Regions from separate parts of the Geodermatophilus sp. URMC 64 genome, predicted to be linked through region 3. Evidence: riboswitches for the same ligand, from Rfam matches in the RefSeq annotation. Region 3 holds a riboswitch; each other region holds the start of a gene.

Region 1 (7,380 bases), 2.3 Mb from region 3:
GTACCGGGTGAAGAGCATGCCGTCCTCCTCGAGCACCTGGGTGAGGCGGAGCCGGACGACGTCGTGCAGGGGCTCGTCCCCGACCAGCCGCACCTCGCCGCCCACCAGGGCGGGGGAGATCGACAGGTCGAGCTCGTCGACCACCCCCGCGGCCAGCGCACTGCGCAGCAGCTGGGGACCGCCCTCGCAGGTGATCTCCGCGAGGCCGCGCTCGACCAGCCGGTCGACGGCCGTCGGCAGGTCGACGTCGTCCTCCCCGCAGACCAGCACCTGCATGCCGGCGGCGGCCAGCGCGGCGCGGCGGTCGGCGTCCGCGGCCTCGCAGGTGAGGACCAGGGTGGGGGAGGAGCCGCCGGCCAGCGGGCTCTGCGGGCTCAGGGACGCCCGGCGGGTGACCACCGCGATCGGCGCGGTGCCCTTCCGGCCGAGCCCGAGCCGCAGCCGCCCCACCGCGGAGTCGTCGGACATCGGGCCGTAGCCCTCGGCGATCGCGGTGCCGGCGCCGACCAGGACGACGTCGGCCAGCGCGCGCAGCATCCGGAACACCCGCAGGTCGCCCGGCGACTGCAGGCCCCGGCTGCGCCCGGAGACGGTGGTCGCGCCGTCGAGCGAGGCGATGAAGTTGACCCGCAGGAACCGCCCCGCCGGGGCCTGGTAGGCCGCCGCCAGGCTCGCGTCGTCGTCGAGGTCCCGGACGTCGGGGAACAGGGCCCGCATGTCAGCGGGTGGTCAGGACGGCGGCGGTCTCCGCGGGCAGGGTCACCGTCTCCCGGTCCAGCCGGGGCTGCTCGCCGGTGCTGAACAGCACGCCGGTGGCCGGGCGGTCGAGGTCCAGCTCGCGGGGTGCGTCGGCGAAGTTGGCGACGACGCGCAGCGACCCGCGGGTGACGGCGATCCAGCGGTCGTCGTCGTCCCAGCTGACCGCCATCGCGGCGAGGTCGGGGTCGACGAGCTCCGGGTGGGCTTTTCTCAGAGCCAGTAGCGCACGATGCGTCTCCAGCACCCGCGCGTGCGGCTCCTTGGCCGGCTCGGCCCAGTCGAGCTTGGAGCGGGTGAACGTCTCGGGGTCCTGCGGGTCGGGGACGACGGCGGCGTCCCAGCCGTGCTCGGCGAACTCCCCGATGCGGCCCTCGGCCGTCGCCTTGCCCAGCTCGGGCTCCGGATGGCTGGTGAAGAACTGCCAGGGCGTCGTCGCCCCCCACTCCTCGCCCATGAAGAGCATCGGCGTGAACGGGCTGGTCAGCACGATCGTGGCGCCGACGGCGAGCAGGTCGGGGGAGAGGGAGGCCGAGATCCGGTCGCCGACCGCCCGGTTGCCGATCTGGTCGTGGTCCTGCAGGTAGCCGAGGAACTTCCAGCCGGGCAGCAGGGCGGTGTCGACCGGGCGGCCGTGGTGCCGCCGCCGGAAGCTCGACCACGCGCCGTCGTGGAAGAAGGCGCCGGTCAGCGTCTTGGCCAGGCCGGACAGGCCCGCCTCGGCGAAGTCGGCGTAGTAGCCCTGCCCCTCGCCGGTCAGCGACGCGTGCAGCGCGTGGTGGAAGTCGTCGCTCCACTGCGCGGTCAGCCCCAGCCCGCCGGCCACCCGCGGGGTGACCATCCGCGGGTCGTTGAGGTCGCTCTCGGCGATCAGCGTCAGCGGCCGGCCGACGGCGACCGACAGCTTGTCGACCTCCTGCGCCATCTCCTCGAGCACGTGCGTGGCCCGCTCGTCGACCAGCGCGTGGACGGCGTCGAGCCGCAGTCCGTCGACGTGCATGTCGCGCAGCCACATGAGCGCGTTGTCGATGACGTAGCGGCGGACCTCGTCGGAGTCCGGGCCGGACAGGTTGATCGAGCTGCCCCACGTGTTGGCGCCGCCCGAGGCGTTGATGGGGAAGAACTCCGGCAGGTAGTTCCCCGACGGGCCCAGGTGGTTGTAGACGACGTCCTGGATCACGCCGAGGCCGCGCTGGTGGCAGGCGTCGACGAACCGCTGGTAGGCCGCCGGGCCGCCGTAGGTCTCCTGCACGGCGTACCAGAGCACGCCGTCGTAGCCCCAGTTGTGCGGACCGTTGAACGCGTTGACCGGCAGCAGTTCGATGAAGTCGACGCCGAGGTCGACCAGGTGGCCGAGCTTGTCGATCGCGGCGTCCAGGGTGCCCTCGGGGGTGAACGTGCCGACGTGCAGCTCGTAGACCACGCCGCCGGCCAGCGGCCGCCCCGTCCACGCGGTGTCGCCCCACGAGTGGGCGGCCGGGTCGAAGCGGCGGGACAGGCCGTGCACGCTGTCGGGCTGGCGACGCGAGCGCGGGTCCGGGCGGGGGCTGTCGTTGTCGTCCAGCAGGAAACCGTAGTCCGCCTCCGGGGAGGCCTCGACCTCCGCGCGCCACCAGCCGTCGTCGTCCCGGCTCATGTCGTGGACGGCGCCGTCGACCTGGAGCCGCACGCGTTCCGGCAGCGGTGCCCAGACGGCGAACTCGACGGGGTCGGGCATGGAGGAGCCTTCCTTCCGGCAGGGGGAGCGCAGCCACTATGCCCGGGCGCCGTCGGCTCAACCGTCGAAGGACCCGGATGGCGACGCTGCCCGAGCCCGCCCCCGACGTGCGGGAGCCGGGCCGGGGAACGCCACCCCGGCCCGGCTCCGTCGCCCGGTCCTCCCGTCAGACGTGCAGGCGCTGGCCCACGTAGATCATGTTCGGGTTGCCGACGGTGCTCCGGTTCTGCGCCCAGAGCGCGCGCCAGCTGATCCCGTGCGCCCGGGCGATCTTCGCGAGGGTGTCACCGCTCTTCACCACGTAGCTGCCACCCGACGCGTGGGACGACCCCGACGACGCCTGCGGGGCCGGCGCAGGTGCGGCGGCCGCCGGTGTGGAGCCGCCCCGCAGGTGCCGCCCGCAGACCGGCCACGCGCCGATGCCCTGCCCCGCGAGGGTCCGTTCGGCGACGGCGATCTGCTGCGCCGGTGTGGCCAGGTCGGCCCGGGCGGCGTAGGCGCCACCGCCGTAGGCCAGCCAGGTGGAGCGGCTGAACTGCAGCCCGCCGTAGTAGCCGTTGCCGGTGTTGATGTGCCAGTTCCCCCCGGACTCGCACTGCGCGACGCCGCTCCAGTCGTGCTCTGCGGCGGACGCCGGCGCGGCGAGGGCGACGCCCCCGACCGCGGTGCCCAGGGCGAGCGCAGCGCCGCACAGCAGGCGGCGGACATGGCGGTACCCGGGCAGGACGTGCTGGGACATGGATCCTCCGATCCCCGCCGGCGAGGTGAGCTGTCGGGTTCGGGCGATCGGTGTGCCCGGCCGCCGGGAGGCGGCTTCACCCCGAGACGCAGCGCGTGCGTCAGATGTGGTTCCCCCGCCCCCGTCCGTGGGCTGATCCGAGGGACAGGCGGCCGGTGGACGGGGTTGGGCGGGCCGGCGCCTGGAGCCCGGCCGAGGGAGGCCCGGGCACGCGCCGAACCGTATGGAGGGCCCTCCCGTGCGGCTCTCCGGACCATGCAGTTCCCGGGCGTGGCGTCGGTGTTTCGCCGACGCGCCGTCGCCGGTCCTGCGCACCGCACTCGCGCCGCGACGCACCGTTGCGGTGCGGGTGCTTCCCGCCTCCGGGTGACCGGTCCGCGCGTCGCGGTGGAACGGGCCCCGCGAGCGGCTGCCGCCCGCTACCGTCCCGCCGACTCGGTACCACCGAGTACGGCCTTCTTCGGCCCGCCGACGCTCGAGCTGTGGATGCCCTCGCAGCAGGCCGACGAGGTGATCGCCACCGTCCAGAACGACCTCGGCCTGGCGCTGCCCGGCGTGGAGGTGCAGGCGTTCCGTCAGGACGCCGGCGTGCGCCGCAGCTTCGGGGCCACGTCCGCGCGGATCTTCTCCGCGGTGATGCTGGAGAGCGTCTGCGCCACCTTCGTCGCCGGCCTGGTGGCCGTCGGCGCCTCCGTCGTCCTCGTGCGCCAGCTCCCGCTGGAGCAGTGGCTCGGCAACGGCATCCCGCTCGCCGACACCCCCGGGTTCCCGGTGGCGGCGGCGATCGAGGGCCTGGTCGCCGCCACCGCGGTCGGCGCGCTCGCCGGCCTGCTGCCCGCGATCATCGCCGTCCGCGCGAAGGTGATCGACGCGATCCGCTTCTAGTCCCGTACGAGGAGCGCAACCGGCAGGCGGGCGAGGACGTCGGCCAGCGGGGCGCCGGCGGCGTCGGAGACCGCCCGCGCCCCGGTGAACAGGTCCCGCCAGGCCCCGTTCGGCAGTTGCAGCGCCGTGTCGCCCCAGCCGCCGAGCGCCGCGAGCCCGACCGGCAGCCGGGTCGCCACGGACACCGCCCCGCCCCGGTCGAACGCGACGACGTGCCCCGAGGCGGACCCGGCGGCCTCGACCGGCCCGTAGCCGTCGAACCACTCCGGATGGTCGCGGCGGGCCCGCAGCGTGCGGGAGACCACCTGCAGCTTGGCCGCGCCGGTGTCGTCCACCTCGGGGACCTCGCCGCCGTCGAGGGCCGCCAGCAGCCGCCGGCGCAGGTCGTAGTCGACCGGCCGCCGGTTGTCCGGGTCCACGAGCGAGAGGTCCCACAGCTCGGTGCCCTGGTAGACGTCCGGGACGCCGGGCATGGTCAGCTGCAGCAGCTTCTGGGACAGCGAGTTCGACCGGCCGAAGCCGGTGATCCGCTCGACGAACTTGTGGATCCGCGCCGCCGTCGCCTCGTCGTCGTAGGCGGCGTCGACGAGCGCGTGCAGCTGCTCCTCGAACTCCTGCACCGGGTTCGTCCACGTGGTCGACGTCCCGGCCTCGCGGGCGGCCTTCTCCACATAGCCGTGCGCCCGCTCGCGCGAGAGCGGCCACGCGCCGACCAGGTTCTGCCACACCAGGTGCGCCAGCGGCCGGTCGCCCAGCGGGTGCCGCGACAGCAGGTACCGGACCAGGCTGGCCCACTCGGTCGGGAGCTCGGCGAGCACGGCCAGCCGGGCGCGGACGTCCTCGCTGCGCTTGGTGTCGTGCGTCGACAGCGTCGTCATCGACGCCGGCTTGCGCTCCAGCCGGCGCCGCTGCGCCTCGTGGAACTCCTCGACGGTGCTGCCGAACCGTGCCGGGTCGCCGCCGACCTCGTTGAGCGCCACGAACCGCGCCCACCGGTAGTAGGCGGAGTCCTCCACGCCCTTGGCCATGACCGGGCCGCTGGTCTGCTCGAACCGGGTGGCGGCCTCGGTGCCGGCCTGCGCGAGCACCGGGTGCAGCGCGTCGACGGCGGCGACCAGGTCGGGACGGCGGTCGCGGACCGCGGCCACCGCCACGTCGAGGTGCTCACGGCCGTCGGGCAGGTAGCTGCGGTAGACGCCGAACGTGGCGAGCAGCTCGGCCAGCGCCTCCCGGACCTGCTCGGCGTCCACGCCCGGCAGCTCGCCGATCACCCGCACCAGGCGCGCGACCTCCGAGCCGAGCATGCCGTCGGTGACCTCGCGCTTGCAGTCGTGCACCAGCTGCGCGTAGTCGACGGTCCGGCCCGCGAGCTCGGTGTCCAGCGCGGTCAGCGCCGCCTCGCCGGCCGGGTCGACCAGGACGTCGTCCACCTCGGCGAGCGCGTCGTAGCCGGTCGTCCCCGCGGTGGCCCAGCTCTCCGGCAGCTCCTCGCCGGGCTCGAGGATCTTCTCGACGACCGTCCACCGGTCGTCGGAGAGCCGGGCAAGTCGTTCCAGGTAGCCCTTGGGGTCGGCCAGGCCGTCCGGGTGGTCGATCCGCAGCCCGTCGACCGCGCCCTCCCGCACCAGCCGCAGCACCAGGTCGTGGGTGGCGTCGAAGATCGCCGGGTCCTCCACGCGCAGCCCGGCGAGGGTGTTGATCGCGAAGAACCGCCGGTAGTTCAGGTCGGTGTCGGCGCGCCGCCAGTCGACGAGCTCGTAGTGCTGGCGGTCGTGCACCTCCTGGGGAGTCCCGCCGTCCGTGCCGGGCGCGAGCGGGAAGCGGTTGTCGTAGTACCGCAGCTCGCCGTCGACGACCTCCAGCTTCTCGACGTCGTCCGCGGAGCCCAGAACGGGCAGGCGGACCCTGCCGCCGCCGAACTCCCAGTCGATGTCGAAGGCATCCGCATGGGCACTGGTGCGCCCGTTCTTCAGCACGTCCCACCACCAGGGCGCGGCGGCGGGATCGGCGACGCCCATGTGGTTGGGCACCAGATCGAGCACCAGCCCGAGGCCGCGCTCGTGCAGCGCGGCGACGAACCGGTCGAAACCCTCCCGCCCGCCGCGCGCCTCGTCGATGTGCGCGTGGTCGACGGTGTCGTAGCCGTGGTTGCTGCCCTCGGCCGAGCGCAGCAGGGGAGAGGCGTAGCCGTGCGTCACCCCGAGGTCGGCGAGGTAGCCGGCCACGGACGCGGCGTCGTCCAGCGTGAAACCGGCGTGGATCTGCAGCCGGTAGGTCGCCGTCGGCACGCTCCGGCGGCGCTCGACGTCGTCGGTCCCCTCGGTCACGGTGCCGCGCGCAGGACGACGGTGGCGCGGGCGGCGACGGTCACCGACTCACCGGGCTTGAGCTCGTCGGGCTCGAGCTCGCCGTGCTCGGCGGTGTCCAGCACGACCGTCCAGGCGGTGGCGTACTCGCTCGTCGGCAGGGAGAACTCCATCGGCTCGTGGTGCGCGTTGAAGGCCAGGTAGAAGCAGTCGTCGAGGATCGCCTCGCCGCGCTCGTCGGTCTCCCGGATGCCGTGGCCGTTGAGGTACATGGCCAGCGACTTGGCGAAGCCGGCATCCCAGTCCTCGTCGCTCATCAGGTCGCCCGCCGGCGTCAGCCAGGCGACGTCCGGCACGGGATCGCCCTCCGCGCGCCGCACCGGCCGGCCGGAGAGGAAGCGGCGCCGGCGGAACACCGGGTGGTCGGTGCGCAGCTTGATCACCTGCTTGGTGAACTCCAGCAGCTGCTCGTCGACGTCGTCCCAGTGGATCCAGGTGAGCTCGGAGTCCTGGGCGTAGCCGTTGTTGTTGCCCTGCTGGGTGCGGCCCATCTCGTCGCCGTGCAGCAGCATCGGCACGCCCTGGGACAGCATCAGCGAGGTCAGGAAGTTGCGCTGCTGCCGGGCGCGCAGGGCGAGCACCTTCGGGTCGTCGGTCTCGCCCTCGACGCCGCAGTTCCAGCTGCGGTTGTGGCTCTCGCCGTCGTTGTTGCCCTCGCCGTTGGCCTCGTTGTGCTTCTCGTTGTAGGAGACGAGGTCGCGCAGGGTGAAGCCGTCGTGCGCGGTGACGAAGTTGATGCTCGCCACGGGGCTGCGACCGGAGTGCTGGTAGAGGTCCGACGACCCGGTGATCCGGCTGGCGAACTCCCCGATGATCGCGTCCTCGCCGCGCCAGAAGTCGCGGACGGTGTCGCGGTACTTGCCGTTCCACTCGGTCCACAGGGCCGGGAAGTTGCCGACCTGGTAGCCGCCCTCGCC
Region 2 (7,380 bases), 2.1 Mb from region 3:
CGCCGGCGCGCGGCATCCCGTGGACCCCGACGACGAGCTCTCCCCCGCCGACTACTGGCTGGAGCTGCGCGCCGGGCGCATCGACCTCGCGCCGGTACCGCACAACCTGCTCGACAGCGTCACCCACGCGCTGCGGTTCCAGCCCGAGCGCCGTCCGTCCCTGTCGGAACTGGCCCGCGACGTCGAGCAGAGCACCCGCTGGCTCGGCCAGGCCTCGGAGATCCCCTCACCGCGGACCGTGCTCGGCGACTTCCGCTCGCTGGACGCGGTCGTCGAGGTCGCCCGCTACCACCTGTCCCGGCTGGAGCGGGCGATCGCCGACACCTCCACCGGTTACGCGGTGGCGATCGGGGTCGCCGTCCTGCTCGGGATGCTCGCCGGGCTGGTCCTCGCCGTCCTCTACCACGTCGCCTTCGGATAGGAGTCCCAAGTGACCGAGCTTGCGAGGTCACCCATGAACACAGCACCGCCGCCGGGCAAGGGCCCGACGAGCGCCAGCGAGGAGGGTCATTGACCGGCATGTACCAGCGGGCGCTCGCGCAGCAGGCGCTCGAGGCGCGGCGGCACCGCTACCTGCGGCGGCAGCAGGTGCTGCTGCTGGTCTTCGCGCTGTCGACGCTGCTGATCTTCGTGCTGACGGTGCGCTGAGATGCCGGCGAAGGCCTTCGTCTGCCCCCGCTGCCTCGAGCGGTTCCACCTCTCGGCGTGGCAGAACTCCGCCGGCCAGCGGGTCGCCCCGCCGCCGCGGCAGACCCGCTGGCAGCGGCTCACCGAGCCGTTCCGCGCGGTGGAGCAGCCCGGCCCGGCGCGGTCGACGCAGTTCGAGGCCGCGCTGGGCGACGCGCGGCGGCTGGCGGCGGTCTGCCCCAACGGGCACCGGCTGCCGCCGGACTACCTGGAGCGGCCGACCGTCGTCGTCGGGCTGGTCGGGCTGACCGGCGCGTCGAAGAGCACCTACCTCACCGTGCTGCTCGACCAGCTCTACGCCGGGGCGCTGGCGCCGCTGGACATCTCGGTCGAGATGGACGAGGAGAGCGCCGACCGGTTCGAGCTGAACCACCGCCAGCCGCTGCTGGTCGACAAGCGGCAGCTGCCGCTGACCCCGCTGCTGCTCGAGGAGGGGCAGTCCCCGGAGCCGCTGACGGTGGTGTTCCGGCGGTCGAGCCGCGGGGCGCCGGAGCGGTCGATGAACGTCGTCTTCTTCGACGCCTCCGGCGAGCAGCTCTACCGCAAGGAGGACCTCGGCCGGTTCGGGAAGTTCCTCTACGTCGCCAGCTCGGTCATCGTCGTCCTCTCGCCGGGCATGTTCCCCGGGCTGGCCTCGACCGCGGACCCCGGCGAGTCCTCGATCGGGCTGGCCCGGCCCACCCAGATGCTGGTCAACCTGGCCGACCTCCTGCGCAGCGCCCGCGGGCTGAAGAAGGACGCCTACCTCGCCGACGTCTCCGCGTCGGTGATCCTGGCCAAGGCCGACAAGCTCTGCTCGCGGCCGGACTTCCCGGCCGACGCCCTGCGCGACGCCGACCTCTCCCCCGCCGGGCTGCCGCGGCTGTTCGAGGAGGTGCGGGCCAACAGCGGCCGGCTGGTCGACTTCCTCGAGAACAACGGCGGCTCCAACCTGCTGACGGCGCTGCTCGGCCGGCTGCCCGACCCCACCGTGCACGCGGTGTCGGCCACCGGGTCGGAGCCGCAGGCCGGGCACTACCCGTCGATCTCCCCGACCGGCGTGCTCGACCCGCTGCTGGTGCTGCTGGCGCGGCACCGGTTCATCCCCCGCGAGGGCCTGGAGCTGGAGCAGGCGCTGGCCGAATGGCCGCGGGCATGACCGCCTGCCCGCAGCTGGTCTACACCTCCGCCAGCCGGACGCTGGAGGGGCCGGGGTTCGGCGTCTTCGCGATGTCGCGGGACTGGCCCAAGGCCCTGGGGACGTCGCGGTCGTCGCTCGGCTCGCTGATCGGGCAGCCGACGGACGGCGACGCGTTCGGTGTGCTCTCCTGCTCGGGCGGCCGCCTGGCCTACTCGAAGGTGCCGGTGGTCTCCGACGACTTCGGTCGGCAGGGCAATTACGTCGTCCACCTGCTGTGGGACGGCGCCCGCGCGCTGACCGCGCGCGACGTGCTCGCCCTGCAGCGGGCCGGCGGCTTCGTGACCGCGCTGCCCCTCGGCGCCGAGCCGTCCCGGGACGCCGCGCCGATACGGGTGCCGGCCGCCCGCCGGTCGGTGCCGGCGCTGACGCCCGACGAGATCGACGCCCTGGTGGCACCGGTGGCCGCAGTGCTCGCGGCTGTGGAGTCCGGCGGCGGGGTCGTGCAGCTGCCGTCGGTGTCCATGGTGTTCGACGTGCTGCCGCGTGCCCTGACCGCCGGCGTCTCCCTGCACGTGCGGACGGCGGAGACGATGGGCGACGCCGCCGCCGTGCGGGTGCTCGTCGGCTCGTACCGGCCGCCGCCCGCGGACGCCGCGAACGGCGCGCGGGCGCGGGCGCTGCTGGAGGCGGCGGCGAAGGGCGACCTCTGCCCCGACGACGTCGGCGGCTTCGACGCGCTCGACGCGTGGCTGTTCGCCGACGAGTGGATGGAGCTCGACCCCGCGGCGCTGACCGACGCGCAGCTGACCACGGTGCTGGCCTCGCCGGGTGTCGGATCCTGGCTGCAGTCGCCGCGCGCGGCGTCGGCGGCGACGGCGGCCGCGGCGGAGGACGCGGCCGTCGAGGCCGCGCTGCTGACGGCCGTCGCCCGCGACCCGGCGGCGCAGGCCGGGGTGCGCGCGGTGGAGATCGGCGCGGTGCTGCGGGCGGTGTTCGACGGCGGTCGGGCGCGGACGACGGACTACGGCGGGCTGACCCAGGGCGACCTGTCGTCGGGCTTCGTGCGGGAGCTCGCCCGCGGGCGCCGGGTGGCGCGGATGAGCGCGGAGGCGGGGCTGCTGGTCGAGCAGGCGCTGGGCCTGGGCCACGACGTCCCCCTGGTCGGGCTGACCGACGACGTCCCGGGGCTGGCCGGGCTGGTGGCGCGGCGACCCGTGGTGCGCGAGGCGCTGCTGCGGCAGTGGGCCTCGGCGTCGTGGACCAAGGCGCACGACGAGCTGCTGGGGCAGCTGGTGCTCTACGACGCCGAGTGGGCCTCGACGCTGGCCGGGGTCACGCCGGAGAAGTCGCTGCGGACGGCGCTGCGCTGGGCGGCGCGGCAGATGACCGCCCGGCAGGTGGAGCGGCTGGCGGTCACAGTGGCGTCGTCCGAGGTGGCCGGCCGCGGGTGGGCGCTGCGGGAGGTGCTGTTCCCGTGCGGGCTGCCGGCCGAGGAGGTGGCCGGGATCGTCGCCCGCCAGTTCGCCCTGCTGGCCCGGGACGACGGCTGGCCGCGGGCCCTGGCGTCGAAGACGGAGGCCCGGCTGTCCGGGGATGCCGCGGACCCGCCCAAGCGGCGCCGCCGCGGCTGAGCCGACCCGGCCCCGTAACGTCGGCGGGGTGAGCGCCCCGCGGATGGACCGGTCGCACCGGGTGGCCGGCGCGCTGGTCGGCGCGGCCGTGGGCGACGCGCTGGGTGCGCCGTTCGCCGGGTCGCCGCCCGGCGAGTTCTCGCGGCGGTTCCCCGTGCCGGCGCGCGGGGTGCGCACCGAGATGTGCGGCGACCCGCCCGGCCGGTTCACCGCGGAGTTCGCCGCGGCGCTGGTCGTGGGGACGAAGCTGGTCGCCGGCGAGCCGGTCGAGCCGGCGTCCCGCGTGCAGGCGCTGCCCTGGGCGATCCGGGCCGCGCGAGATGCGCCGTCTCGTGGCCGTGGCGGCCCGGACGGCCACGAGAGCGCGCATCTCGCCGGGACGATGCGCCGGGCGCTGGACGGCGAGGACCCCACGGGACTCCGGCACGCCGGCAGCTTCGCGGAGGTGCTGCGGCGGGCGATCGACGCCGGCGGGGAGACAACGGGTGACGCCGCGGTGGCGGGTGCCCTGGCGGGGGCGACCTTCGGCATGGCCGGCATCCCGATGCGCTGGTCGTCGGTGGTGCACGGTGAGGCCGCGGGCCGGTCCTGGCGGCTCGACGACCTGCAGGAGCTCGCCGCGGCGCTCGACGGGCGGGCCGCGCCGCCGTACGACCCCGGTGTCATCCCGCGGATCGGCCCGCGCGAGGTGCTGCCGGGCATCTGGGCGGGCAACCTCGACGGCGCCCGGTACAGCGACGCGGACTTCGCGGTCATCTCGCTGTGCCGGCTGGGCGAGCCGTTCGGCCACGAGGTGCAGCGCATGGCCTACCTGGCCGACAACGACTACAACACCGAGCTCGACGTCGTCCTCGAGGACGTGCTCGCCGACATGGCGGCCCTGCGCGCCGAGGGACGGCGGCTGCTCGTGCACTGCCACGGCGGCGCGTCGCGGACCGGGCTGGTCCTGCGCGCGTGGCTGCGCCGCACGGAGGGGCTCTCGGCGGACGAGGCGACCGCGCGGGTGGCCGCCACCTGGCCCTACCTCGGGCTGTGGAACGCCAGCTTCACCGCGGCGCTGGAGCGGATGCGCTAACCGGTCGGGCCGGTGGCGTCGGGCATGCCGGGCTTCTTCGCGTCGGCGCCCTCCTCGACGTCGTTGTCCGGCACCCGCGTGACGTCGTCCGACATCGGGCCCTGCGCGGCCCGCGGCGACTGCGCCGGGTTCGCCGTGACCTGCTCCTGGTCCTCGCTGCGGGTTCCGCCCGTCGGTCCCTGGGTCATGGTCGACCTCCTCTTCCGCCGGTTCGATGCCCGCCGCAGCGGCCGGGAAACGGTGCCGGCGCGGGTTCGGCCGAGCACCCCGCGTGGTGCCGTGCCGGTACGCCGGAGTTACGCGCACCGCCCGTTGCGGCCCCCGGGCGGGCGGGCTCCGGCTGGAGGCCGGCGGCCAGGCTCGACGTTCCCGCTGGTCAGGACGGCGAGTCACCCCTGCGCCGGGCGTGTCGGACCCGCGAAACGCGACGCTGACTGGATTCGCCGGGGTCCAAAGACCCTCCTAGCGTTTGCGCGGTCCGGACGGGGCCGCACAACTCCCGAACCTGGGAACCCCCCCGGACGCCGCCGAACCGGGCGGCCGGCCGCGTGCCGGCGCCCGGGCCGGGGACCCACCGCAGTACTGGGGTGAAGCGCGACCGTCATGGGGGCCGGTCGCGCCGGGCGAGTTCCCCAGCCCGAACCCGTCAGCTAACTCGGTAGGCGGCTTCGGAGAACAAGGAGAACCGTCGTCGATGACGACTGCACACACGTCCCTCGCCCGTCGCCTCACCGCTCCCGCCCTGGCCCTCCTGGCCGGTGCCGGGATCGTCCTCTCACCGGGAGTCGCCTCCGCCAACACCGGGGATCCGGGAGGTGGCGGGACCGCCGTCGCAGCCCCGGCCGTCGCTGCCAGCGCCGCCGCCCAGAAGGCGGTCGACACCGCACTCGCCCAGCGGGGTGACCCCTACGTCTGGGGCGGCGCCGGCCCGAACTCCTTCGACTGCTCGGGCCTGACCCAGTTCGCCTACAAGGCGGCGGGGGTCTCCCTGCCGCACTCGTCGCGGATGCAGTCGACCATCGGCACGCCGGTGTCGCTGAACGCGCTGCAGCCCGGTGACCTGGTGTTCTTCTACAGCCCGGTCAGCCACGTCGCGATGTACATCGGCAACGGCCAGATCGTGCACGCGTCGACCGCGGGCCAGCCGGTCAAGGTCGTGGACCTGGCGTACATGCCGGGGGCCGTCGGCGCCCGCCGGCTCGTCTGAGCCGCGCTCCGGTGTCCCGGCCGTGCATCGCGCGGCCGGGGCACCGGAGGCATTGACAGCGCCGGCCCGCGGTGGCTGCCTGGTGGGCGTTCCCACGCACGGGAGGCCCGGCATGAACGCCACGATCAGGCGTCTGCGCGACGCGATGAACGCCCACGACCTCGAGGCCATCGCCGCGCTGTTCGCCCCGGACTACCGGAGCGAGCAGCCGGTGCACCCCAACCGCGGCTTCGGCGGCCGCGACCAGGTCGTCGAGAACTGGGCGCAGATGTTCCGCGGCGTCCCCGACCTGCAGGTCGGCGTCGTCAAGGAGACCACCGACGGGACGACGACCTGGTCGGAGTGGGTGTGGCGCGGCAGCCACGCCGACGGCCGCCCCTTCCTCATGAAGGGCGCGACCGTCATGGGCCTGCGCGACGACGGTCTGATCGCGTGGGCGCGGCTGTACATGGAGCCGGTCGAGCAGGACAGCGCGCCGATCGACCAGGCCGTGCGCCAGCTCTCCGGCACCTCATGACCAGGGCGTGACCGGCCGCTCCTGGGTCTCGCCGTCGACGATCAGGTCGACGTGCTCGTTGCGGAAGCAGATCCGGCCGGCGATCCGCGGGTTCTCCGGGATCGGCGACTCGTAGCTCCAGGCGACGTCCTCGAGCACCCGGTCGCCGACCCGCGCCGACCACCAGCTGGCCACGCCCTTGTACGGGCAGGTCGAGGTCGTCGGGCTGGGGCGCAGCTCGGTGCGGACGTCCTCGGGCGGCAGGTAGTAGCGGACCGGCAGCGACGTCTCGAACAGCAGCAGCGGGCGGGTGCTCTCGGCCAGCAGCTCGCCGTCCACCTCGACGCGGACCTCCCGGGAGCTGGGCACGACGTCCACCCGCTTGTGCGGATCGCGGGCGTGCGCGACCAGCGGCTCGTCCTCCTCGAACCAGGTGAGCGCCGTGCCCCAGGAGAAGGTGACCAGGTTCGCCAGTGGGGCCAGGTGCTCCGGCGGGTCGTGGTGCGTCCAGGCGGCGCGCGCCGCGCGGCGGTCGCCGGCCTGCACGGTCCAGGTGGTCATGCCGTCGTCGTCCGCCGGGTCGACCAGCACGCCGGGCCGGACGTCGTCGGGCGGGAGGAAGTAGGTCGGCAGGAAGGTCCGCGGCAGCGCCTCGGGTCCGTACTGCACGAACAGGACGGCGTGGCGGGAGTCGGCGACGAGCTCGTCGCCGAGCCGGACGCGGATCCACCGCGGCGACGGCTCGACCAGGGGCCACCAGGGGCGCATGCCGGCCAGCGCGGCCAGCCGCTCGCCCATGTCTCGAGGCGGGACGCTCATGCGGGGCAAGGCTCCTCCGGGCGGCGCCGCACCTCAAGAGCCGGCGAGCTGGCCCAGGCGCACGTCGATCTCCGGCACCGCGGCGAAGGTGTTGGACACGTAGCAGACCCGTTTCGCGGGCTCCAGCAGCGGCGTCACCTGGTCGACCGGCGCGCTGGTGCCCACCGTGAGGGTGAGCGAGGAGAACCGCGGGCCGGCGTAGGTGCCGGTCGCGGTGACCGTGAGGTCCGGCAGCTCGACCCCGCGCTTGCCCGCCGCCCAGACGAGCGCGAGGGCGTAGCAGGACGACAGCGAGGCGAGCAGCAGGTCGGTGGGCATGGGCCCGCGGCCGGTGCCGCCGACCGA
Region 3 (7,380 bases):
ACCCGGCCGACGAGCTGTTCGCCCGCCAGGTGGAGGCGCACGGCCGGGCCGGCGACGTCCTCGTGCTGCTGTCGACGTCCGGCCGGTCGCCCAACGCGGTGGCCGCCGCCCGGCGGGCGCGCGAGTGCGGCATCACCGTGCTGGCCATGACCGGCCCGGCGCCCAACCCGCTGGCCGCGGCCGCGGACGAGGCGGTCTGCATCGACTCGCCCTGGACCGCGACCGTGCAGGAGTGCCACCTGGTCGGCCTGCACCTGATCTGCGCCGCCTTCGACGCGGCGGTGCTCAGCGAGCCGGCCCGGGTGTCGACCGCCAACCGCGTGCAGGTCGTCGAATGAGGCCGCTGGTCGTCATCGGCGACGCCCTGCTCGACGTCGACCTGGTCGGGACGGCGTCCCGGCTCACCCCCGACGCGCCGGTGCCGGTCGTCGAGGACGTCGAGCGCCGCGAGCGCCCCGGCGGCGCGGCGCTGGCCGCGGTCGTCGCCGCGGCGGCCACCCGGCGGGAGGTCGTGCTGGTCGCGCCGGTCGACTCCGACGAGGGCGCCGACCGGCTGCGCGCGCTGCTGGCCGGGCGGGTGCGGCTGGTGGCGATCCCGTCGTCCGGCGGCACCGCGGTCAAGCAGCGGGTGCGGGTGGGCGACCACTCGGTCGTGCGGATCGACAGCGGCAGCCCGGTGGCCACGCTGGGCCCGCTGCCGGCCGAGGCCGCCGAGGCGATCCGGTCGGCCGCCGCGGTGCTCGTCGCCGACTACGGCCGGGGGACGACGGCGGCCGCGGACGTGCGCGCGGCGCTGGCCGAGGCCGGCGGGCCGGTCGTGTGGGACCCGCACCCGCGCGGCGCCGACCCGGTGCCGACCGCGCGGCTGGTGACGCCGAACGGCTCGGAGGCCGCCCGGGTGGCCGCCGAGGCCGGGTGCGGAGCCACCGGCGACGGGCTGGCCGCGGTCGGCGCCCGGGCCGAGGCGCTGATCCGGCACTGGGGCGTGGGCGCGGTCGCGGTGACCCTCGGCTCCCGCGGCGCGCTGCTCTCCTACGGCGAGGGCGCGCCGATGGTCGTGCCGGCGGTGGCCTTGACCGGCGGCGACCCGTGCGGTGCCGGCGACTCCTTCGCCGCCGCGGCAGCGCTGGCCCTGGCCGACGGCGCGGTGACCGGCGAGGCGGTGGCCGCCGCGGTCGCCGCGGCCTCGGCGTTCGTCGCGCGCGGCGGGGCGTCCGCCTGGGACGCCGCGGTCGAGGAGCCGGCCCCCGTGGCGGACTCGTCGGTCGACGCGCTGCTCGCCCGGGTGCGGGCCGGAGGGGGGACCGTCGTCGCCACCGGCGGCTGCTTCGACCTGCTGCACCCCGGCCACGTGGCGACGCTGCGCGCCGCCCGCGGGCTCGGCGACTGCCTGGTCGTCTGCATCAACTCCGACGACTCGGTGCGCCGGCTCAAGGGGCCGTCGCGGCCGCTGGTGAGCGCCCCGGACCGGGCGCGGGTGCTGGAGGCGCTGGAGTTCGTCGACGCCGTCGTCGTCTTCGACGAGGACACCCCGGCGGAGATCCTCGACCGGCTGCGCCCCGACGTCTGGGCCAAGGGCGGGGACTACGCCGGCGCCGACCTGCCCGAGGCCGCCGTCCTGCGGCGCTGGGGCGGGCAGGCCGTCGTCCTGCCGTACCTCGACGGGCACTCGACGACCGCGCTGGTCGAGCGCTCCCGCGTCTAGTGGTGCTTGATCGCGACAAAGCGCGCACGGCGGTGGTCCTCAGACCGCTGGGGCTCGGGGACCTGCTCACCGGCGTGCCGGCGATCCGGGCGATCCGGGCCGCCGTCCCTGAACACCACCTCGTCCTGGCGACGACGGCCGCTCTCCAGCCGCTGGCCGAGCTGATCGACGCCGTCGACGAGGTGCTGCCGGCGTGCGAGCTGGAGCCGCTGGACTGGGACCGCCCGCCGCCCGAGCTGGCCGTCGACCTGCACGGCAAGGGCCCGGCGTCGCACGTGATCGTCGACCAGCTGCATCCCGACCGGCTGCTGACCTTCGCCAGCCCGGGCTACCCCGGCCCGATCTGGCGGCCCGACGAGCACGAGGTGCACCGCTGGTGCCGGCTGGTCGCCGAGGGGCTCGGCGTCCCCGCCGACCCCGACGCCCTCGACCTCGCCGTCCCGGCCGTGCTCCCGCCGGTGACCGAGGCCGCCGTGATCCACCCCGGCGCGGCGTTTCCCGGGCGCCGGTGGCCGCCCGACCGGTTCGCCGCGGTCGCCCGCTCCCTGGCGCGCGCCGGGCACGACGTCCGGATCACCGGCGGGCCGGCGGAGGAGCCGTTGGCCCGCGCCGTTGCCGAGGGGGCCGGGCTGGGGGCGGACGCCGTCCTCGCGGGACGGACGTCGTCGCTCGAGCTGGCCGCGGTGGTCGCGGCCGCCCGCGTGGTCGTCAGCGGCGACACCGGCGTGGCGCACCTGGCCACCGCCTACCGGCGCCCGTCGGTGGTGCTGTTCGGCCCGGTGTCCCCGGCGCTGTGGGGGCCGCCGCCGCGGGAGCAGCACGTCGTCCTCTGGCACGGCGACGGAACCGGCGACCCATGGGGCACCGAGCTGGACCCGGCCCTGGCGAAGGTGACCGTCGACGAGGTGACCGCCGCCCTCGACGGCCTGCTCGCCCGGGTCTGACCGGGGCTTTCTGTACAGAAAGGTCCGGTCAGGCGGCGGCACCCGGCCGGCCGGTCTTGCCCCGGAATCGACGGACCGCCCCGGCCGCGGGATGCGGGCGGGGCGGTCCGGGGTCGGCGGAAGACCGTTCGGCCTCCCGCGCGGCTCAGCCGCCGTAGTTCACGTGGACGTGGTCCATGTGGTTCTGCGTGGCGCTGCCGCGGTCGGCCATCTGCTTCCAGGCGCCGGTCGGCGAGGTCAGGATCCGCTGCTGCCAGATGACGTACTCGACGCCGAGCTCGTCCCAGTGGGCGAGGTGGTAGGCGACGATCGCGTCACCGAGGGCCGCGTCGCTCATGACCATGTAGTCGATCGCCAGGCCGGACGGGTGGCCGTGCGGGTCCCGCGCGCTGGCCCGGGTGCCGCCGAGGGTGATGGCGTCGGCGCCGGGCACGTTGGAGACGACCGCGTCGGCGGCCGCCTGTGCCTGCGGCTTGATGGCGCCGGCGGTGTTGGTGATCGTCGCGGTGGTCGTGGCCGGTGCGGCGGCGGCCTCCGGCGCGGGGGCGGCGACGGGAGCGGCGGCGGGCGCCACCTCCATGGGCGCCACGGCCGGGGCGGTGACAACGGGAGCGGCGACGACCGGCGCCGCGGCGTCGGTAGCGGCCTCGGGAGCGGCCTGCGCCGAGCCGGAGGTCAGCAGCACCTGGCCCGGGAAGATCAGGTTCGGGTTGCCGCCGATGACGCCGGCGTTGCGCTGGTAGAGCTCGCGCCACGGCTCGCTGTGCGCGGCGGCGATCTTCGCGACCGTGTCGCCGGGCTCGACCGTGTAGTCGCCGGCCGGAGCTCCGTCGCTCGGGGCGGCGGCGGTGTCGGCGGTGTCCTTCTCGGCGGCGTCCTTCTCGGCGGCCGCGTCGGCCGGAGCGGGGGCCGCCGCAGCCGGGGCCGGGGCTGCCTCGGCGGCGGCCGCGGTGGTGCCGTCGGTCAGGCGCTTGCCGCAGGTCGGCCACGCGCCGATGCCCTGCCCGGCGAGCACCTCCTCGGCGATCTGGATCTGCTGGGCGGGGGTCGCCAGGTCGGCGCGGGGGGCGAGGTCGGTGCCACCGAAGGCGGCCCAGGTGGACTGGCTGAACTGCAGGCCGCCGAAGTAGCCGTTGCCGGTGTTGATGCTCCAGTTGCCGCCCGACTCGCACTCGGCGACGCCGGTCCAGTCGTGGGTGGTGGAGGCCTGGGCCGGGGAGCTCAGGACGCCGATGCCGACGACGGTGGCGCCGGCGGCGACGGGGGCGCGGGCGATGACCTTCTTGGTGCGGACGTAGCGGGGCGCGCGGTGCTTGGCCATGGTGTGTGGTGATCTCCGATCACCGCCGGCGAGGTGAGCTGTCGGGTTCGGGCGATCGGTGCCCGGCCGCGGGTCGCGCGGCTTCACCCCGAGGCGCGCGGCCCGAGGCCGTGGCGCGCCGTGGAAAGTGGGTCCCCCACCCCTGCCCTGAACTGTTCGGGATGGCAGCCGGTGGGCAGGGTTTGGCGGACCGGCTCCGCGCTCCTTGTTTGCTGAGCGCAGCCAAAACGCTACGTCCCGTTATGTGCATTGTCGCCGTGATGGACGCCACATCCGGTGCCACCGACCGGGAAACGGCAGGTGACGGCGACACCGCTCGCCGAAATGCGGGTCAGCTCACTGCCGCTGGCGTATCGCGTCGTAGAGCACGTCCTGCAGGTCGGCCGGGTCCTCCGCGGAGTAGGCCGCGCCGCCCGTGGCCTCGGGTATCTGCCGCAGCACGTCGAGGTCGGCGTCCGGCCCCAGCGCCACCCCGATCGCCTTCACCGGCCGCTCCGAGTCCGCCTCGGCGCGCAGTGCCCATGCTCGCTCTCGATCGTGGCGGACGGCGTGCGGGCCTCCGAGGCCGCCGACCCGGACCAGGCGGCCGCCCCCGGAGGGCTGCCCCGTCCGCCGGGGCCGACGTGCCCTCCCCGCTCGTGCGGACGGGCCGCCGGCTCCCGGGTGGGGAGCCGACGGCCCGTCGCGTCGTGCGGTGGTGCGGTACGGCCGGTCAGGCCTCTGGGATCCCGTTCTCCGGCACGTCGCTGGCCTCGCCGTCGGACTCCTCGATCTCGGCGTCGCCGTTGTCGGTGGTCAGGACGCCGGTCTGGTCCTCGCCGACCAGCCCGTTGAGCTGGACGACCTTCACGCCGCTGATGCCGGCGTGCCGGTCGGCGGAGTACCGGAAGGGCGCCAGCCAGGGGCCCTCCCAGTCCTGGCCGTTCTCCTCGATCGCCTCGACCAGGCTGTCGCGGGTCGGGTTCTGCCCGGCCGCGAGCAGCGCCTGCACCACGGTGTAGGCCTGGGCCATGCCGTAGACGCGGAAGTTGGTCAGCTCGCCCTCCTGGCCGGAGGCGTCCCAGATCTCCTGCCACTGCTGCACCCACGGGTCGTCCGGCACGTCCACGCCGTTGAGGTACTCCGTGGTGAACGCCCCGTTGAGCAGGCTGGCGTCGCTGACCTGGCCCTGCGAGAAGTTGGCCAGCAGCGCGCCGACCAGCTGCGGGTCCGAGCCGATGTTCGAGTAGAACCACTGCGGCTTGTAGCCCAGGCGCAGCGCGGTCAGCTGCGCGATCGCCGTGTAGCTGGGCACGTTGAAACCGACGACGAAGTCGGCGCCGGCGGCCTGCAGTGCGGCGATCTGCGCGGTGATGTCGGTGTTGCCGGGGACGTAGGTCTGCACGTCGACGATCTGGGCGTCGAGGTACTGGCGGACGCCCTTCTCGCCGTCCTCGCCGAGGTCGTCGGCCTGCAGGAACAGCCCCACCTTCGCATCCGGGAAGTTCTCGGCGATGTAGTTGCCGATGATCTTGCCCTCGATCTCGTAGTCCGGCTGCCAGCCGAACGTGTACGGGTTCTCCTCCGGGTTGTCCCAGAGCAGCGAGCCGGAGGAGACGAACAGGTCGGGCACCTGTTCGCCGTTGAGGAAGTCGAGGACGGCGCTGTGCGTGGGCGTGCCGAGGCCACCCGCGATCGCGAAGACCTCCTCCTCGAGGACGAGCTCGTTGACCACCGACGCGGTGTTGGTCGGGTTGTAGCCGTCGTCCCGGTAGACGTACTCGATCTGCCGCCCGTTGACGCCGCCGTTCTCGTTGACCCAGTCGAAGTACGCCTGGACGCCGGTCGGGATCTCGCTGTAGCCGGGCGCCGCGACACCGGTCAGCGGGTAGTGGGCGCCGATCTTGATGCTGTCCTCGGTGATGCCGATGTCCGAGGCCTCGTTGGCCCCGCCGGTGTCGTCACCGCTGTCGCGGCTCTCGCCCGCGCCGCAGGCGGCGAGGGCGGAGGCAACGGTGGCCGCGGTCAGGAATGACACGAGGCGCCGTGAGGATGTGCGCAATTGTTCTCCTCTGTGCGATCCGGGCACCGCTGCCCGGAGGTCTGGAATGGCGGAGCGGAGGACGGCCGAGGGCCCTCACCCCCTGCCGGCGCGCGCACCGGCGCGCTTCGCCCGTGCCGACAGCCAGCGCAGCCGGATGGTCCCGACCAGGCCGGCGGGGGCGAAGAGCATGACGACGATCAGCACGATCCCGTAGACCAGCGGGGACAGCTGCGCGGCCTCGGTGTCGCTGAGGTTCAGACTCGATCCCGTGTTGCGGGCCAGCTCGGGGAGGAACACCAGCATCACCGCGCCGAGCAGCGCGCCGAGCATGCTGCCCAGCCCGCCGATGACGATCGCGGTCAGCAGCGACAGCGAGAGGACGAGCGTGAACGACAGCGCCGACACCGAGCCGAGGACGAAGGCCAGCAGCGCGCCGGCGAGCCCGGCGCAGGCGGAGCTGACCACGAAGGCCAGCACCCGCCAGTGCCCCAGCCGGATGCCGGCCAGCTCGGCGGCCACCTCCTGGTCACGGACCGCCCGCCAGGTGCGGCCGATCCGGCTGCGCACCAGGTTGGCCAGCAGGAAGAACGTGATCAACACGCAGATCAGGCCGAGGTAGGCCTGCCACTTCTGGTTCGTCGGCTGCGTCCCCGACAGGAAGAACGAGAAGTCCTGCCACCACTCCGGCGGCTCCGGCCGGCGGTAGGTGATCGGCTGGTTGCCGCCGAGGGTCTCGGGGAAGACGAGGGCGAGGCCGGGCAGGCCGACGGCGAGGGCGAGGGTCGCGCCGGCGAGGTAGGGCCCGTGCAGCCGCGCCGCCGCCACGCCGACCACCGCGCCGACGACGGTGGTGAGCGCCGCGGCGATCAGGAAGATCACCGGGAGCGGCCACGGGTTCTCCTGGTGCTCGAAGAACAGCGCCGTGGTGTAGGCGCCGACCGCCATGAGGGCGCCGTGGCCGAGGGAGATCTGCCCGTTGACGCCCGTCAGCAGCGTCAGGCCGGCCGCGGCCACCGCGTAGAACCCGACCTGGGCGATCTGCGTGTGGGTGAACCGGTCGGTCACCTCGATCAGGAGCATCCCGGCGATCAGCGCCAGCAGGAGCAGCAGCGCGTGCCGGGGCAGGGCCGCCTGGGGCAGGCCCCACTTCCGCCGCCGTCCGCCGGCCGTGGCGGTGGGTGCGTCGGCCGCCGCGGTCGCGACCGTGGGGGCGTCGTCCGTCGCCTGTCCGGGGGTCTGCAGGTCACTCATCGGTCATGCCCTCCGGGCCTTGGCGCTGCTGAACAACCCGCCGGGGCGGACCAGGAGGACGACGACCAGGATCACCAGCGCCGCCAGGCTGACCACCTCGTCGCCGAGGTAGCCGCGCACGTAGCCGAGCAGCAGG

Evidence for each region. Region 3 has a riboswitch for cyclic di-AMP ahead of ACWIYF_RS26450 (transglycosylase family protein). Riboswitches for the same ligand answer to the same signal wherever they lie in the genome.
Region 1: another riboswitch for cyclic di-AMP. It lies ahead of ACWIYF_RS09975 (LysM peptidoglycan-binding domain-containing protein); the one in region 3 lies ahead of ACWIYF_RS26450 (transglycosylase family protein).
Region 2: another riboswitch for cyclic di-AMP. It lies ahead of ACWIYF_RS08905 (C40 family peptidase); the one in region 3 lies ahead of ACWIYF_RS26450 (transglycosylase family protein).

What each region holds. Positions count from the first base shown of each region.
Region 1 is NZ_CP199955.1:2,017,950-2,025,329, forward strand. It holds gene ACWIYF_RS09965 (dihydrofolate reductase family protein) at 1-717, opposite strand, end outside; gene treZ (malto-oligosyltrehalose trehalohydrolase) at 719-2,473, opposite strand; gene ACWIYF_RS09975 (LysM peptidoglycan-binding domain-containing protein) at 2,640-3,212, opposite strand; cyclic di-AMP (ydaO/yuaA leader) riboswitch at 3,213-3,373, opposite strand; gene ACWIYF_RS09980 (ABC transporter permease) at 3,699-4,097, shown strand; gene treY (malto-oligosyltrehalose synthase) at 4,094-6,424, opposite strand; gene glgX (glycogen debranching protein GlgX) at 6,421-7,380, opposite strand, start outside.
Region 2 is NZ_CP199955.1:1,798,194-1,805,573, reverse strand. It holds gene ACWIYF_RS08935 (serine/threonine-protein kinase) at 1-421, shown strand, start outside; gene ACWIYF_RS08930 (hypothetical protein) at 511-648, shown strand; gene ACWIYF_RS08925 (hypothetical protein) at 650-1,825, shown strand; gene ACWIYF_RS08920 (hypothetical protein) at 1,810-3,438, shown strand; gene ACWIYF_RS08915 (ADP-ribosylglycohydrolase family protein) at 3,467-4,513, shown strand; gene ACWIYF_RS08910 (hypothetical protein) at 4,510-4,701, opposite strand; cyclic di-AMP (ydaO/yuaA leader) riboswitch at 5,059-5,192, shown strand; gene ACWIYF_RS08905 (C40 family peptidase) at 5,208-5,720, shown strand; gene ACWIYF_RS08900 (nuclear transport factor 2 family protein) at 5,833-6,237, shown strand; gene ACWIYF_RS08895 (DUF427 domain-containing protein) at 6,232-7,035, opposite strand; gene ACWIYF_RS08890 (OsmC family protein) at 7,069-7,380, opposite strand, start outside.
Region 3 is NZ_CP199955.1:5,385,440-5,392,819, reverse strand. It holds gene ACWIYF_RS26465 (D-sedoheptulose-7-phosphate isomerase) at 1-338, shown strand, start outside; gene rfaE2 (D-glycero-beta-D-manno-heptose 1-phosphate adenylyltransferase) at 335-1,705, shown strand; gene ACWIYF_RS26455 (glycosyltransferase family 9 protein) at 1,738-2,649, shown strand; gene ACWIYF_RS26450 (transglycosylase family protein) at 2,795-3,970, opposite strand; cyclic di-AMP (ydaO/yuaA leader) riboswitch at 3,979-4,147, opposite strand; gene ACWIYF_RS26445 (hypothetical protein) at 4,307-4,456, opposite strand; gene ACWIYF_RS26440 (ABC transporter substrate-binding protein) at 4,683-5,987, opposite strand; gene ACWIYF_RS26435 (branched-chain amino acid ABC transporter permease) at 6,087-7,244, opposite strand; gene ACWIYF_RS26430 (branched-chain amino acid ABC transporter permease) at 7,248-7,380, opposite strand, start outside.